Regions from separate parts of the Bradyrhizobium amphicarpaeae genome, predicted to be linked through region 1. Evidence: predicted binding sites of a transcription regulator. Region 1 holds the regulator's gene; the other holds the start of a gene.
What was found. Region 1 encodes LexA, which represses DNA repair genes until DNA is damaged. Its sites were predicted from a motif close to TGTTCNNNNTGTGTTCNG; they were not measured.
Positions count from the first base shown of each region.

Region 2: a site for LexA is predicted at 2,306-2,323, ahead of CIT40_RS17795 (single-stranded DNA-binding protein). Genes of this name have one in related genera too.

Region 1 covers NZ_CP029426.2:3,933,922-3,941,256, forward strand. The annotation lists gene CIT40_RS18280 (S41 family peptidase) at 1-612, opposite strand, end outside; gene CIT40_RS18285 (alpha-hydroxy acid oxidase) at 971-2,104, shown strand; gene CIT40_RS18290 (HAD family hydrolase) at 2,113-2,742, shown strand; gene CIT40_RS18295 (hypothetical protein) at 2,912-3,115, shown strand; gene CIT40_RS18300 (molybdopterin molybdotransferase MoeA) at 3,306-4,517, shown strand; gene lexA (transcriptional repressor LexA) at 4,694-5,395, shown strand; gene CIT40_RS18310 (hypothetical protein) at 5,823-6,251, shown strand; gene CIT40_RS18315 (ComEC/Rec2 family competence protein) at 6,260-7,335, opposite strand, start outside.
Region 2 covers NZ_CP029426.2:3,824,082-3,831,416, reverse strand. The annotation lists gene uvrA (excinuclease ABC subunit UvrA) at 1-981, opposite strand, end outside; gene CIT40_RS17800 (outer membrane protein) at 1,270-1,959, opposite strand; gene CIT40_RS17795 (single-stranded DNA-binding protein) at 2,480-2,977, shown strand; gene gyrA (DNA gyrase subunit A) at 3,331-6,063, shown strand; gene CIT40_RS17785 (DUF2254 domain-containing protein) at 6,197-7,335, shown strand, end outside.

The DNA.
Region 1 (7,335 bases):
ATAGCCGATGTCGCCGTTCTCGACGTGGAAGCGCACCGGGCGCACATGGATGATCTCGCGCGTGATCGCAACGTCGAGCGGGGCGTCCGCGCCCTTGCGCACGATGGTGAGCTTGGTCTTGGTGTCGACCGGACCCTTCATCTTGTTGACGGCCTGCTCGAGCGTCAGGCCCTGCACGGCCTCGCCGTCGATCTTGCTGATGAGGTCGCCGGACATCAGGCCGGCCTTTGAGGCAGGCGTATCGTCGATCGGCGAGACGACCTTGACGAGGCCGTCCTCCATGGTGACCTCGATGCCGAGGCCGCCGAACTCGCCGGAGGTGGTCTCCTGCATCTCGGTCCAGGCCTTCGCGTTCATGTAGCGCGAGTGCGGGTCGAGCGAGGTCACCATACCCGTGATCGCGCCTTCGATCAGCTTGGCATTGTCCGGCTTCTCGACATAGCTGGCCTTGACGCGCTCGAAAACCGTGCCGAACAGGTTGAGCTGGGAATAGGCGTCATCCGCGCTCGCTGCCGCCCGCGCCGCCCATACACCGCCGTGTGGGCTGGCTACCAGAAGGGTCAGACACGCTCCAGAGAGCGCGCCCAGGGGGAACAGCAGGGATTTCCGCATGGATCGACTGGCCTTCTTGTTTGCTCGGCGGGTTCGCTAGCGCTTGTCTCTCGAGACTTGGAACGAGACTTGGAACGGGACTTGGGAGGAAATTTGGGACCCCTTGCAAGTGGCGATCCAGTTTGCTTCTCACAATACCATTCTGGTTTCTTCAAGGCCGGGATGCCACGCCGGCGGGTACACCGCAGAAAATGCTTCGTCCGGACCTAAACTTTTGGCAACGTTGCTGGACTGGTCCACCCGTAAGGGGAATCGGTCGACCGGCCCCCGCCTCGCAGCTATGCGATTTTAGGATAGTTTTGCAGGGCTGGACGGGTTAGGCGATGACATAAAGCTTCAAATTCTCGGGAGGACAACAATGAACGAAGCACCCCGGATCCAGCCGGAACGGAACGTCGAACTCGGCGCAAGCAGCGAGCCGTTCCAGAACCTGCACGAATTCGTCCGGAAAGCCCGGGCCAACCTCAACCAGAACGCCTGGGACTACATCGTCGGCGCTGCCGAGACCGAAACCACCATGCGCCGCAACCGCATGGCGCTGGATGAGATCGCCTTCCGCCCGCGGGTGCTGCGCGACGTCCGCAAGGTCGACGGCTCGGTCCAGCGGTTCGGCCGGAAGATGCGCCTGCCGGTGGTGATCGCGCCCGTCGGCGCGCTGGAGATCTTCGATCCCGATGGCGCAGCCAGCGTGGCGCGCGCCTGCGGCACCTTCGGCGCGGCGCACATGCTGAGCTCGGTGTCCGAGCCCGGCCTGGAGAAGACCGCCGAAGCCGCCCCCGATGCGCTCCGGCTCTATCAGCTCTATGTCCGCGGCGACGACGCCTTTGTCGCCGATGTGGTCAGCCGCACCGAGAAGAACGGCTATGCCGGCTTCTGCCTGACCGTGGACACCGCCCATTACAGCCGTCGTGAACGTGACATCGCCAAGCGCTATGTTCGCGAGAGCCGCCTGCGCGCCACCGGCGGCGATTTCCAGAAGGGCCTGGAGTGGCGGACCGTGAAGATGATCAAGGACAAGTTCAAGATCCCGCTGATCCTCAAGGGCATCGCCACCGCCGAGGACGCCCAGATCGCGGTCGATCACGGTGTCGAGTGGATCTACGTCTCCAACCATGGCGGCCGCCAGCTCGACCACGGCCGCGGCGCCATGCATGTGCTGCCGGAGATCGTCGAGGCCGTGAAGGGCCGCGCCAAGATCATGGTCGACGGCGGGATCTGTCGCGGCACCGACATCGTCAAGGCGATCGCGGCCGGTGCGGACCTCGTCGGCATCGGACGGCTGCAATGCTGGGCGCTGGCGGCGGCGGGCGAAGCCGGCGTCGCGCGGATGCTGGAGTTGCTGGAGGACGAGGTGCTGCGCTGCCTCGGCCTTTTGGGCGCCACGTCATTCGCAGAGGTCGACAAATCCTGCCTGCATCCGGCGACTGCCACCAACGCGCCGAGCGTGTTCAGCGCATTCCCGCTGTTCGACCACGATCCGTACCGTTACTGAGTGAAAGGATGCAGGTGACAGCGCTCTCTCCCGGCAGCGCCGATGCGCTGCTGTTCGATCTCGGGCGCGTGGTGCTCGACATCGACTTCTCCAAGGCGATCGCCTGCTGGGCGGGACATGCCGGCTGCCAGCCCGAGGCCATCGTCGCGCGCTATGTGCGTGACGAGGCCTATCGGCTGCACGAGGTCGGCAGGATCAGCGACGAGGATTATTTCGCCTCGCTGCGTGCTTCGCTCGGAATCGGCATTTCGGACGCGCAATTCCTGGAAGGCTGGAACGCGATCTTCGCCGGCGAGATGCCCGACATCGCCGAGCTGCTGCCGCGCGCGGCGAAGCAGATGCCGCTCTACGCCTTCTCCAACACCAACCGGCCGCATGTCGACTATTTCTCCAGGGAATATGGCGAACTGCTCGGCCATTTCCGCGCGCTGTATCTGTCGTCCAGCATCGGACTGCGCAAACCGGACGCGGAAGCCTTCGACCACGTCGTCACCGCGATCGGCGTGCCTGCGGAGCGCATCGTGTTCTTCGACGACCTCGCCGAGAATGTCGAAGGTGCGCGGGCACGCGGACTGACGGCGGTGCATGTGACGTCGCCACGCGACGTTGGAAACGCCTTGAAGGCGTTGGGCATCTGAAGCCAGCCCGCCATCGCATCAGACTTGTTGCAGTCCCGCTTGCAGGGAAAAATATGCAAGAGATGGGGGAACCGGATCGCTTTGTGCATTTTTACACAGAGTTCCGGGAACGTAATACCACCTCTCGGACTCATCATTCCGTTGGGAATTCTACGACGGACGTATCGACGTGCTGGGCAAAACCTATCTCACCAGGCAGGCCTCTCTCCTGCTTGAATTCGCCAGAACCACCTCGGATTCTGACCTTTCCGCCAAGCTGATCAGCAAGGCCGCCGACCTGAAATCTCAGGCCGACCCGCTGCCGGACAAGGATCAAGGCCCGAGGGCTCCCGATGTCGCATTCGTCAACCCGGATGCGCCGAGCGGGCGTTGACCGATGCATGGCCCCTCCTGCCGACCAGTCCCGTCGTCTGGATGATGCGACGCCAGGCCTGAGTCTGTCTTCGATACGGGCTGAAAGCGGCAGCATGGTCGCCCTCGTCTGCAATTTTGCCTCCGCCTCCGCGCTCGGTTAGAACACTGTCGGAACATTTCGTCCGAACGCGCCGAGCAGGAGTTTCGCCGTGGCCTTGATGCCGGTTTCCGACGCCCTGGCCGCGGTGCTGGCGGGCGTTGAGCCGCTGCCTGAACAGATGGTTTCGCTCGACGAAGCCTACCACCGGGTGCTCGCGCGTGACGTCGCCGCGCGGCGCACGCAGCCGCCGCAGGCCATGTCGGCGATGGACGGCTACGCCGTCCGCGCGGCCGACGCCGCAGCGATCGATTCCAGGTTGACTGTCATCGGTGAGGTCGCGGCCGGCCGTCCGTTCACAGGACGGGTCGGCGCAGGCGAAGCCGTGCGGATCTTCACTGGCGGTGTCGTTCCGGAGGGCGCGGACGCGGTCGTGATCCAGGAGGACACCATTGCGGACGGCAAGAGCGTCACGATCAAGGAAGCTGCGATCGTGGGTCGGCACATCCGCCCCGCTGGCGTGGATTTCCGCGAGGGTGACGTCCTCTTGCGCAAGGGGACCCGTCTGACTGAGCGCGATCTCGCCCTCGCGGCCGGCATGAATCACCCGTATCTCGCCGCCTGCCGACGCCCGAAGGTCGCGATCCTCGCCACCGGCGACGAACTGGTGATGCCGGGCGCCACACCCGGGCACGGCCAGATCGTCTATTCCAACGGCTATGCCCTCCACGCGCTCGCCCGCAGCGAGGGTGCCGAGACCATCGACCTCGGTGTTGCCGCCGATACGCTGGAGGCCACCACCGCCGGCATCCGCCGCGCGCGCGAAAGCGGCGCCGACATCCTGATCACGACCGGAGGCGCATCGGTCGGTGACCACGACCTGGTCCAGCAGGCCCTGCGGGACGAAGGCATCGCGATGGCGTTCTGGAAGATCGCGATGCGGCCCGGCAAGCCGATGATGCACGGACGGTTGGGGGCGATGGGCGTGATCGGCCTGCCCGGCAATCCCGTGTCGTCTTACGTGTGCGCCTTTCTGTTCATGGTGCCGCTGATTCGGGCGCTGTCGGGCCGTTCGGTGATTCATCATCATCGCGAGCGCGCCGTGCTGGGTCGCGATCTCGGTGCCAACGACCAGCGCGAGGACTATCTGCGCGCGCGCCTGGAGCTGCGCGACGACGGCACGCTCGTCGCTCTTCCCGTCAGCCATCAAGACTCCTCTCTGCTTGCGAATCTTGCTGCAGCACAGGTACTTCTCGTGCGCGCACCGTTTGCGCCGAAGGCCGAGGCCGGCAGCCCCTGCGAGGTGCTGCGGCTCCCCGTCTGACCTGCGCGGCCACACGCATTCCGCGTGTCTCGTTCTGTTCACGCAAAATTAAGCAGTTGCGGAACATGTATCGAACATATAGTGTCCGTTCATGATTTGTTTCGAGGATGTAGCGGCTTATCGCTGAATTCATCGTCTCGGAATCGAACGACATCAACCGGGGGACTTTGGTCGAGATGTTAACGCGCAAACAATACGAGCTTCTGCGGTTCATCAGCGAACGCTTGAAGGAAAGCGGCGTGCCGCCGTCCTTCGACGAGATGAAGGATGCGCTCGACCTGCGCTCGAAATCGGGCATCCACCGCCTGATCACCGCACTCGAGGAGCGCGGCTTCATCCGCCGCCTGCCCAACCGCGCCCGGGCCATCGAAGTGATCAAGTTGCCGGAGCTCCAGGCCGCCGCCGGCAGCCGACGCGGCTTCACGCCAAGCGTCATCGAGGGCAATCTCGGCAAGATCCGCGCGAGCTCCAGCCCGTCCGCAGACGAGGGCGAGCGGCCCGTTGCCGTGCCCGTGATGGGCCGCATTGCGGCCGGCACCCCGATCGAGGCGTTGCAGACCCGCAGCCACACCATCAGCGTGCCGCCCGACATGCTCGGCTCCGGCGAGCATTACGCGCTCGAAGTGCGCGGCGATTCCATGGTCGAGGCCGGCATCCTCGACGGCGACATGGCGCTGATCCAGCGCAACGAGAGCGCCGATACCGGCGACATCGTCGTGGCGTTGATCGACGACGAGGAAGCCACGCTCAAGCGATTCCGCCGCCGTGGCGCGTCGATCGCGCTGGAGCCTGCCAATGCCGCGTATGAGGTGCGCATCCTGCCGCCGAACCGCGTGAAGATTCAGGGCAAGCTGATCGGGCTGTACCGCAAGTACTGAGTCCGGACGGTCTCGATCAAGAAGTCTTGTGCGCCTCGCGCGCGCGGCTGCGGTCGGCATCGCCGATCAGAGATTGGAGCGGACGATGGTCCGCGCCGGCTGGATAGTCTTTCTGGTATTGCACAGACTATCCGGCCCCTTCTCCGCAGCGGCATCGTCGGCCGGGTGCGCAACAAGCATTGCTCCTCTTTCCCCACGACGCGGTCAATCTGCATTCTGGGCCTGCGGGCACCGACACGCGCCTGCCGAATGTAGGTGAGCGAACTTTGTTCCTATTGGATTCGGGAAAGATAATGTGATCTCGGCTCGCCGATCCGAGCCGCAGATTTGCCTACAACCAGGCAGACCGTCACGCGCTTCCACTCTGACAGGGGCCTGCGCCTCCAAAAGAGGTGCGGGTCGCTATCTCTGCATTGAGGAGCACCCGATGTGTGACTACAGCCTGCATGCCGTCGCGACGCGCCCCGCAGAAGTCGGCGAGACGATCGTCACGACAACGTTCCGCGGCACCTCGACGCGCGGCTTTGCCTCCGAAGCCGATCTCTCCGTCGCGGTCTGCCTGTTGCCGGGAACGGAACTCGCCTTCGCCGACAACGTCCGTTACGACAACCGCTGGATCTGGACGCGTACCGTCAACTCCCGCGTCGGCAAGTTCGGCAAGATCGATCCGCACATTCCCGATCGCCATCACGACGCGATCGAATTCCCGGACGGCAAATCCGTGCTGGTGACGCAGCTCGTCGAAGGCCAGCGCGCAACCGTCCTGCAGCTGCCGGTGACCCAGCCGGTCAGCGAGCGCAAGCGTGAGATCATCGCCGACAGTCGCCCGACGGCTCCGCGACTGCCGATCGGCTGACGAGGGCTTCAGTCCTCCGCCTGAAGATCGGCCTCCGCCGGGGTCGCATCCTTGCTGCGCGGAGCCGCCGCCCTCGGCACGAGAGCTCCTTCGAATTCACCCTCGCCGGCAGCTGCCGGCGACCAGGGGCGGCTTGTGCCACTCGCCCTCACCGGCTGAACGGAAAAGCCGTCGCCGCGTGGCGTCAGGGCCAGCGCACCCTGGCGAGCGAGCCGCTGCCGATCCACCACCATCGCCGCACAATCGGGCGGCGCCGGCCGAGACGTCACCACCAGTGCGGCCCGGTTGCAATCATCCGCCAGCGCCTCGATGCGCGAGGCCAGCGCGACCAGCCGCCCGTCGGCGAGCGGCGTCACGCAGCCGGATTCGTCGCACGATATGCCGCTCGCCAGTGCACCACTGCCGGCATCGCGCGGATCGGCGTCGGCAGACAGCCACTCCTTCAGCAGGAAATTGTCCTTGCCCGTCCTGATCAGGTGCAAGCGCCCGTCCCCACCCCGCACCGCGACGCTCGCGCCATCCCCGGCAATCAGGATATCGGGCTGCCGCACCGAAAGGCCCCAGGCGATAGAGGCCAGCAGCACCATGGCGCCGCCCCAGCGCAAAGGCGTGCGCAACAGGCCCATCACGATGATCCCCAAGCTCGCTGCGATCAACGGCGCGATACCGAACGCCGGGATGCGGCCGACCGCGCCCGGCAATGCCGCCACCCAGCGCGAGACCACGACCATCCAGTCGATGCCGATCCCCATCAGCCACCAGAACGCGCCGTCGAGCCCGAACGGCGCCGCGAGCAGGCCCAGCAGCCCGGCCGGCATCACCAGCGCCGAGACCACGGGCATTGCGCCGAGATTGGCGAGCACGCCGTAGGGCGTGACGCGGTGGAAGTGAAAGGCGGCATAGGGCGTGGTTGCAAGCCCGGCGATCAGCGAGGCGAGGAACAGCATCGCGATCTCGCGGCCGCCCCACATCGCGACGCGCGCGGTCGCCGAATGATCGGGCGAGGCGAACAGGTTCGGCATGCCGATCTGCACCAGCGCGACGAGCCCGAGCGTCGCTGCAAACGACATCTGAAAACTCGGAT
Region 2 (7,335 bases), 110 kb from region 1:
GTCGACATGCTGCTCGACGCCGAGGCCGCCGCAGGCCGGACAGGCGCCGTAGGGGTTGTTGAACGAGAACAGCCGCGGCTCGACCTCGGGGATGGTGAAGCCGGAGACGGGGCAGGCGAACTTCTCCGAGAACAGGATCCGCTCGGGCCCGCTCTTGTCGTGGATCTTGGCGGTCTTCTTTTTCTCTTTCTCCTCGGCGGGCGCGGCCGCCGGCGCGTCGGCGAACTCGACGACGGCAAGGCCTTCGGCGAGCTTCAGCGCGGTCTCGAAACTCTCGGCGAGGCGCTGGCCGATATCGGCGCGCACCACGATGCGATCGACCACGACGTCGATGTCATGCGGGAATTTCTTGTCGAGCGTCGGCGCTTCCGCGAGCTCGTGGAAGGTGCCGTCGATCTTGACGCGCTGAAAGCCCTTCTTGAGCCATTCGGCGAGCTCCTTGCGATACTCGCCCTTGCGGCCGCGCACGACGGGCGCGAGCAGATAGAGGCGGGTGCCCTCGGGCAGTGTCAGCACGCGGTCGACCATCTGCGAGACGGTCTGGCTCTCGATCGGCAGGCCGGTGGCTGGCGAATAGGGTACGCCGACGCGCGCCCACAGCAGCCGCATGTAGTCGTAGATCTCGGTGACGGTGCCGACGGTGGAGCGCGGGTTTTTCGACGTCGTCTTCTGCTCGATCGAGATCGCCGGCGACAGGCCGTCGATCTGGTCGACGTCCGGCTTCTGCATCATCTCGAGGAACTGGCGGGCATAGGCCGACAGCGATTCGACGTAGCGACGCTGGCCCTCGGCATAGATGGTGTCGAAGGCGAGCGACGATTTGCCGGAGCCGGAGAGGCCGGTGAACACCACCAGCTTGTCGCGGGGAATCTCGACGTCGATGTTCTTGAGGTTGTGCTCGCGTGCGCCGCGGATCGTAATTGCGTGCCGGCTGGAGCCTGCGTTCTGCTGTTGGCGCTTCGCCTTGATCACTTCATCCATCCGAGTTGCCCCTAGGGAATCCCATGGGTGCGCGACCGCGCCAATAAAAAGGCGCGCTTCGCCCGGAACCGGGATCGGCGCCGATGGGGTTGTCAGCGAACGTAGGAAGAACGCGGGCGGATTTCCAGAGGCAGTTGCGAATCGTCAACGGATTGTTGGCGCGCTGGCGGCATCTGGCAGCAGGGGGCCTTGCGGAACGGCGCGGCAAGCTACCCGCCAAACAAAAAGGCCGGCGCGAGGCCGGCCTTTCGTAACGCGTTGGCGTTGAAGCGTAGCTTAGTACTTGGCTTAGTACTTGGCGACGACCGGGGCGCCGAAGTGATAGTTCACGCCGAGCTGCACGGTGTGGAGGTTGAGCGTACCGGTGTTGACGGCGCCGAAGTAGGTCTCGCCACCGAGGCTGCGATAGAGATACTCGCCCTTCACCGACCACTGCGGAGCGATGTAGGCTTCAACGCCCGCACCGACGGTCCAGCCGGAGTGGAACTTGCTGTCGGAGACCGAAGCACCGCCCAGGGTGGCAGTGATCTTGTTGTCGATCCAGGCGTAACCACCGGTGCCGTACAGCAGGACGTTGTTCACGGCCCAGCCGATGCGACCGCGCACGGTGCCCATCGCGTCGGTCTTGGAGCTCACCGAAGCGGGAATGCCACCGACGCCGGGAACGAAAACCACACCAGCGGCCGAAGCGCTGACGTCAGCCCAGGCAGCATCGGTCTCAAGGCCGAACACCACGTTACCGGTCTGCCAGTTGTAGCCGGCGGTGCCGCCGACGAAGCCACCCTGCATCTTCGGGCTGCCCGAGGTATCTTCCCAGGCGCCGCCACCGACGAGACCGAGATAGAAGCCGGTCCAGTTGTAGACGGAGGCCATCGGGGCCATCGGCGCCTTGGTGTAGGGGCGAGCTGCGAGATCAGCAGCCGAAGCGGGAGCCGCCAGAGCGAAGAGAGCGGCCGAAGCCAACAAAACCTTTTTCATTTTCAGTAATCCCAGTCCCAGTTTCTGTTGTTGCCTTCCTTGACCGGAAGGGCAGCGGACTCGATGGCCCAACTGAGGCGTGCTTACACCACTGAAGCCGGAAGTTGTGTCTCCTGAAAGCCACAGTTGTGCGAAAGGTGATGGTTACTGACTTATTGCTTCCGAGCAACAGGCCGGTTCCATTATTGGAACAATATCAGAGCGATGCCGTCCGCGGTCGGCGGCCCGTGCGTGGCCCAATGGAGCTTGCTCTCCCGGTCGAACGCGAGGCCGGCCACGATATATCGTTCCGCTGTTGGTCATGGCCGCGGTTGCGCCATCAGCCTGCGATTTGGTGTATTTTCAGAAGAACAAATCTGGAACGGAATGAAGGTTGGTGCTATATGTGGGGATAACCTTGGGGGTGCTGGGCTGAGCGGCGCCCGCAAGCGTATAGGGTCGCCTCAAACAGGGCGCAGAGGAGTGCGGGCAGCGCGCTCGGCCTTATGAAATTCAGTGGCATTCGGAGTGGAGAGCGGCGATGGCGGGAAGCGTCAACAAGGTCATTCTGGTTGGAAATCTCGGCAAGGATCCTGAAATCCGACGCACCCAGGACGGGCGGCCGATCGCGAATCTGAGCATCGCGACGTCGGAGACCTGGCGCGACAAGAACAGCGGCGAGCGCAAGGAAAAGACCGAGTGGCATCGCGTCGTGATCTTCTCTGAGCCGCTTTGCAAGATCGTCGAACAGTATCTGAAGAAGGGCGCCAAGGTTTACATCGAGGGCGCGCTCCAGACCCGCAAGTACACCGACCAGAGCGGTGTCGAGAAGTACTCGACCGAGATCGTGCTGCAGGGCTTCAACTCGACGCTGACGATGCTCGACGGCCGCAGCGGCGGCGGCGGAGGCGGCAGCTTCGGCGACGAGCCGGGCGGCGATTTCGGCTCCTCCGGCCCCGTCAGCAGCGCACCGCGCCGTCCCGTGGCCGCCGGCGGCGGTGGCCGCAACAGCGACATGGACGACGATATTCCGTTCTGAGAACGGAACGGACGATCGGGGCGCTGCCGGCGATGCGGCGCCTTCCACGTCGGATCAGCAAATCTCGCTAATCGACAGGACGGGCTCGGGATTTCCGGGCCCGCTTCATGTTCGGCTTGAACTCGGACAGCCCCCGCGCAAATCCGTCCATGAAGCGCGCTTGCCGCGCGATCGACGAGGGCTCGAGGGCGATTTCGGAAGGCCTGTTCCGGGCCTATCAAAAATACTCCCCGCAGCGCCGTAAGCTATTGGAAGAATAAGCGGAAAAAGCGCTTCCCAAGACCCTTGCGAGGGTGGTTATCAGGGGCTCGATGCGCTATATGATTCCCAGATAAAACCTCACGGATTTCCCCTTGGCTGACGACGACGACAAGCCCGGCGACCAGCCGGCGAAACCCTCGGATATTCGTCCCGTCTCCATCTTCGAGGAGATGAAGAAGTCCTATCTCGACTATGCCATGAGCGTGATCGTGGCGCGGGCGCTGCCTGATGCCCGTGACGGTCTGAAGCCGGTGCACCGCCGCATCCTGTTCTCGATGAACGAGCAGGGGCACACGCCGGACAAGAAGTACGTCAAATCCGCCCGCGTGGTCGGTGACGTCATCGGTAAGTATCACCCGCACGGCGACCAGTCGATCTACGACGCCATGGTCCGCATGGCGCAGGACTTCTCGATGCGCGTGCCGCTGATCGACGGCCAGGGCAATTTCGGCTCGGTCGACGGCGACCCCCCGGCCGCCTATCGTTACACCGAGGCGCGTCTGACGAAGGCCGCGTTGGCGCTGCTGGCCGATATCGACAAGGACACCGTCGACTTCCAGCCGAACTACGACAACAACGAGACAGAACCGTCGGTTCTGCCGGCCAAGTTCCCGAACCTGCTGGTCAACGGCGCCGGCGGCATCGCGGTCGGCATGGCCACCAACATCCCGCCGCACAATCTCGGCGAGGTCATCGACGCCTGCGTGGCGCTGATCGACAATCCCGCACTCACCATCGACGAACTCATCAACATCGTGCCGGGCCCGGATTTCCCGACCGGCGGCGTCATCCTGGGACGCCAGGGCATCCGCTCGGCCTATCACCTCGGCCGCGGCTCGATCATGATGCGCGGCAAGGTCGCGTTCGAGACGATCCGGAAGGAGCGCGAGGCGATCATCGTCACCGAGATTCCGTATCAGGTGAACAAGGCGACGATGGTCGAACGCATCGCCGAATTGGTCAAGGAAAAGAAGATCGAGGGCATCGGCGACCTGCGCGACGAATCCGACCGCGACGGCTATCGCGTCGTCATCGAGTTGAAACGCGACGCCGTGCCTGACGTGGTGCTGAATCAGCTCTACAGGTTCACGCCGCTGCAGACCAGCTTCGGCGTCAACATGGTGGCGCTCGACAGCGGCCGTCCGCGGATCATGCATCTGAAGGACCTGCTGTCGATCTTCGTCGACTTCCGCGAGCGCGTCGTCACGCGGCGCACCAAGTACCTGCTCGCCAAGGCGCGCGATCGCGCCCACATCCTGGTCGGTCTCGCCATCGCGGTGGCCAATATCGACGAGATGATCCGCGTCATCCGGACCTCGCCGGATCCGACCACCGCGCGCGACACCCTGATGTCGCGCGACTGGCCGGCCCGGGACGTCGAGGACATGCTGACGCTGATCGACGATCCGCGTCACCGCATCAGCGCGGATGGCACCATCCGGCTCTCGATGGAACAGGCGAGGGCCATTCTCGACCTGCGCCTGCAACGCCTCACCGCACTCGGCCGCGACGAAATCCGCGAAGAGCTCGACAAGCTCGCCGGCGAGATCGCCGATTATCTCGATATCCTGCGCTCGCGCGAACGCGTGCTGACCATCATCAAGACCGAGCTCGCCGAGGTGAAGGCCGAGTTCGCCACGCCGCGCCGCACCATCATTATCGAGCAGGAAGGCGAGGTCGAGGACGAGGACCTGATCCAGCGCGAGGACATGGTCGTCACCGTCTCCCATGCCGGCTACGTCAAGCGCGTGCCGCTGTCGGCCTATCGTGCCCAGCGCCGCGGCGGCAAGGGCCGCGCCGGCATGCAGACCCGCGACGAGGACTTCGTCAGCCGTCTGTTCGTGGCCTCCACGCATACGCCCGTGCTGTTCTTCTCCTCGCGCGGCCAGGTCTACAAGGAAAAGGTCTGGCGCCTGCCGATGGCCGCGCCGAACGCGCGCGGCAAGGCGCTGATCAACATCCTGCCGCTGGAGCAGGGCGAGCGCATCACCACCATCATGCCGCTGCCCGAGGATGAATCCACCTGGGGCAATCTCGACGTGATGTTCGCCACCACGGGCGGCAACGTTCGCCGCAACAAGCTGTCCGACTTCGTCGACGTCCGCCGCTCCGGCATCATTGCGATGAAGCTCGACGAGAATGAAGCGATCGTGGATGTGCAGATCTGCACCGAGCACGACGACGTGCTGCTGACCGGCGCCGGCGGCCAGTGCATCCGCTTCCCGGTCCCCGACGTGCGCGTGTTCACAGGGCGGACCTCGATGGGCGTGCGCGGCATCGCGCTCGGCGAAGGCGACAAGGTGATCTCGCTGGCGATCCTGCGCCACGTCGAGAGCAGTTCGGACGAGCGCTCGGCCTATTTGAAGATGCGCCGCGCGGTCGCGGGCGAATCCGCCGCCGAAGAGGCCGCTGCGGACAGCGAGACCGAGGAGACCTCCGGCAGTTTCCAACTCTCGCAGGAGCGTTACGCCGAGATGTCGGCGCAGGAGCAGGTCGTGCTGACCGTCTCCGTCAACGGCTTCGGCAAGCGGACCTCGTCGTACGAGTACCGCACCACCGGGCGCGGCGGCAAAGGCATCGTCGCCATGAGCGTCAACAACCGCAACGGTAATCTGGTCGCCTCGTTCCCGGTGGAGGACGCCGATCAGATCATGCTGGTCACCGACAAGGGCCAGCTGATCCGCTGCCCGGTCGAAGGCATCCGCATCGCCGGCCGCTCGACCCAGGGCGTGATCGTGTTCGACACCGCCGAGGACGAGCACGTCGTGTCGGTCGAGCACATCACTGAGGAGGCCGAAAGCGGCAACGGCGCGAACGGGGAGTAACGATTGTCGAGGCGGGTTCGCCCGCCTCGGTGCTTCTCAGTTGTACGGGCGCCGCTTGCTGTGAATAGGAGAGCCGCGGTGCGGGTCTCCTATGCCGCTCGGCGAGCGAAGTCGATCTGACAGGAAAGACACGGTGCTGACTGCGCGACTTCGCAAACTGATGGACGATCTGGCAGAAACATTCTGGCTGCTTCCTGCCTTGATTGTATTCATCGGTGCGTTATCCGCAGCAGGTCTGGTCCAGCTTGACCGCAGCGGAATTCTCCCACGCTGGTTGTTGGAAGGTTGGTTGTATGACGGTGGGGCGACCGGCGCCCGCACTCTGCTCGGCGCGGTAGCGTCCTCGACCATCGGGGTTGCCGGCACTTCGTTCTCGATCACTATCGCAGCGCTTTCTCTGGCCGCAGGGCAGATGGGCCCGCGACTGCTGCGCAATTTCACAAGGGATCGCGGCAATCAGCTTACGCTCGGCATTTTCCTCGGGACGTTTTGCTACTCGCTGATCGTGCTTCGCAGCGTGCGCACCCAGGACGAGGGGGCTTTCATCCCCCATCTCTCGCTCACCATCGCCATCATCCTGGCGTTTGTGTGCGTGGCGACGCTGGTTTATTTCGTCGGACACATGGCTGGCCGCATCAACGTTGATACGGTCATCGAACTCGTGAGCGACGAGGTTCAGTCGGCCATTGTGAGGCTGACGACGGACAAGAAGCCTGCAGCGCCGCCTCCCACTGAGTTTTGGAGGCACGGAGTTGCCATCAATGATTCGAGGCAAGGCTACCTCCAGCACATCGACGATCAGGGGCTTGCGGATTGGGCAGCCAGCCACAACACGGCGATACGGCTTCTCCTGCGACCGGGCCACTACGTATTCCCGGGGGCGCCGATTGCAATTGTCGTGCCTCAGGTCGAGGGGGCAGACGCGGCGATCCAGGACGCAACAGCCCTGGGACCACAGCGTGTCAGTTCGGCGGATCTCGAATTTGCAGTCAGGCAGCTGGTCGAAGTCGCCGTGCGTGCTTTGTCGCCGGGCATAAATGATCCTCATACTGCAATGAGCGCGCTCGACCGGCTTGGTGGAGCCCTTTGTCAGCTTGTCCCGCTGCATCTGCCAACCGGGGTTGTGACCCGCGACGACCGGCCGACCCTTGTGGTGCCGAGCATACAGTATGAGGGCCTCCTCAATGCCATGTTCCACATGATCCGCCAGAACGCCGCGGCCAACGCCGCCGTTCTCATTCGCATGCTGAATGTGTTGACCGCCGTCGTCAG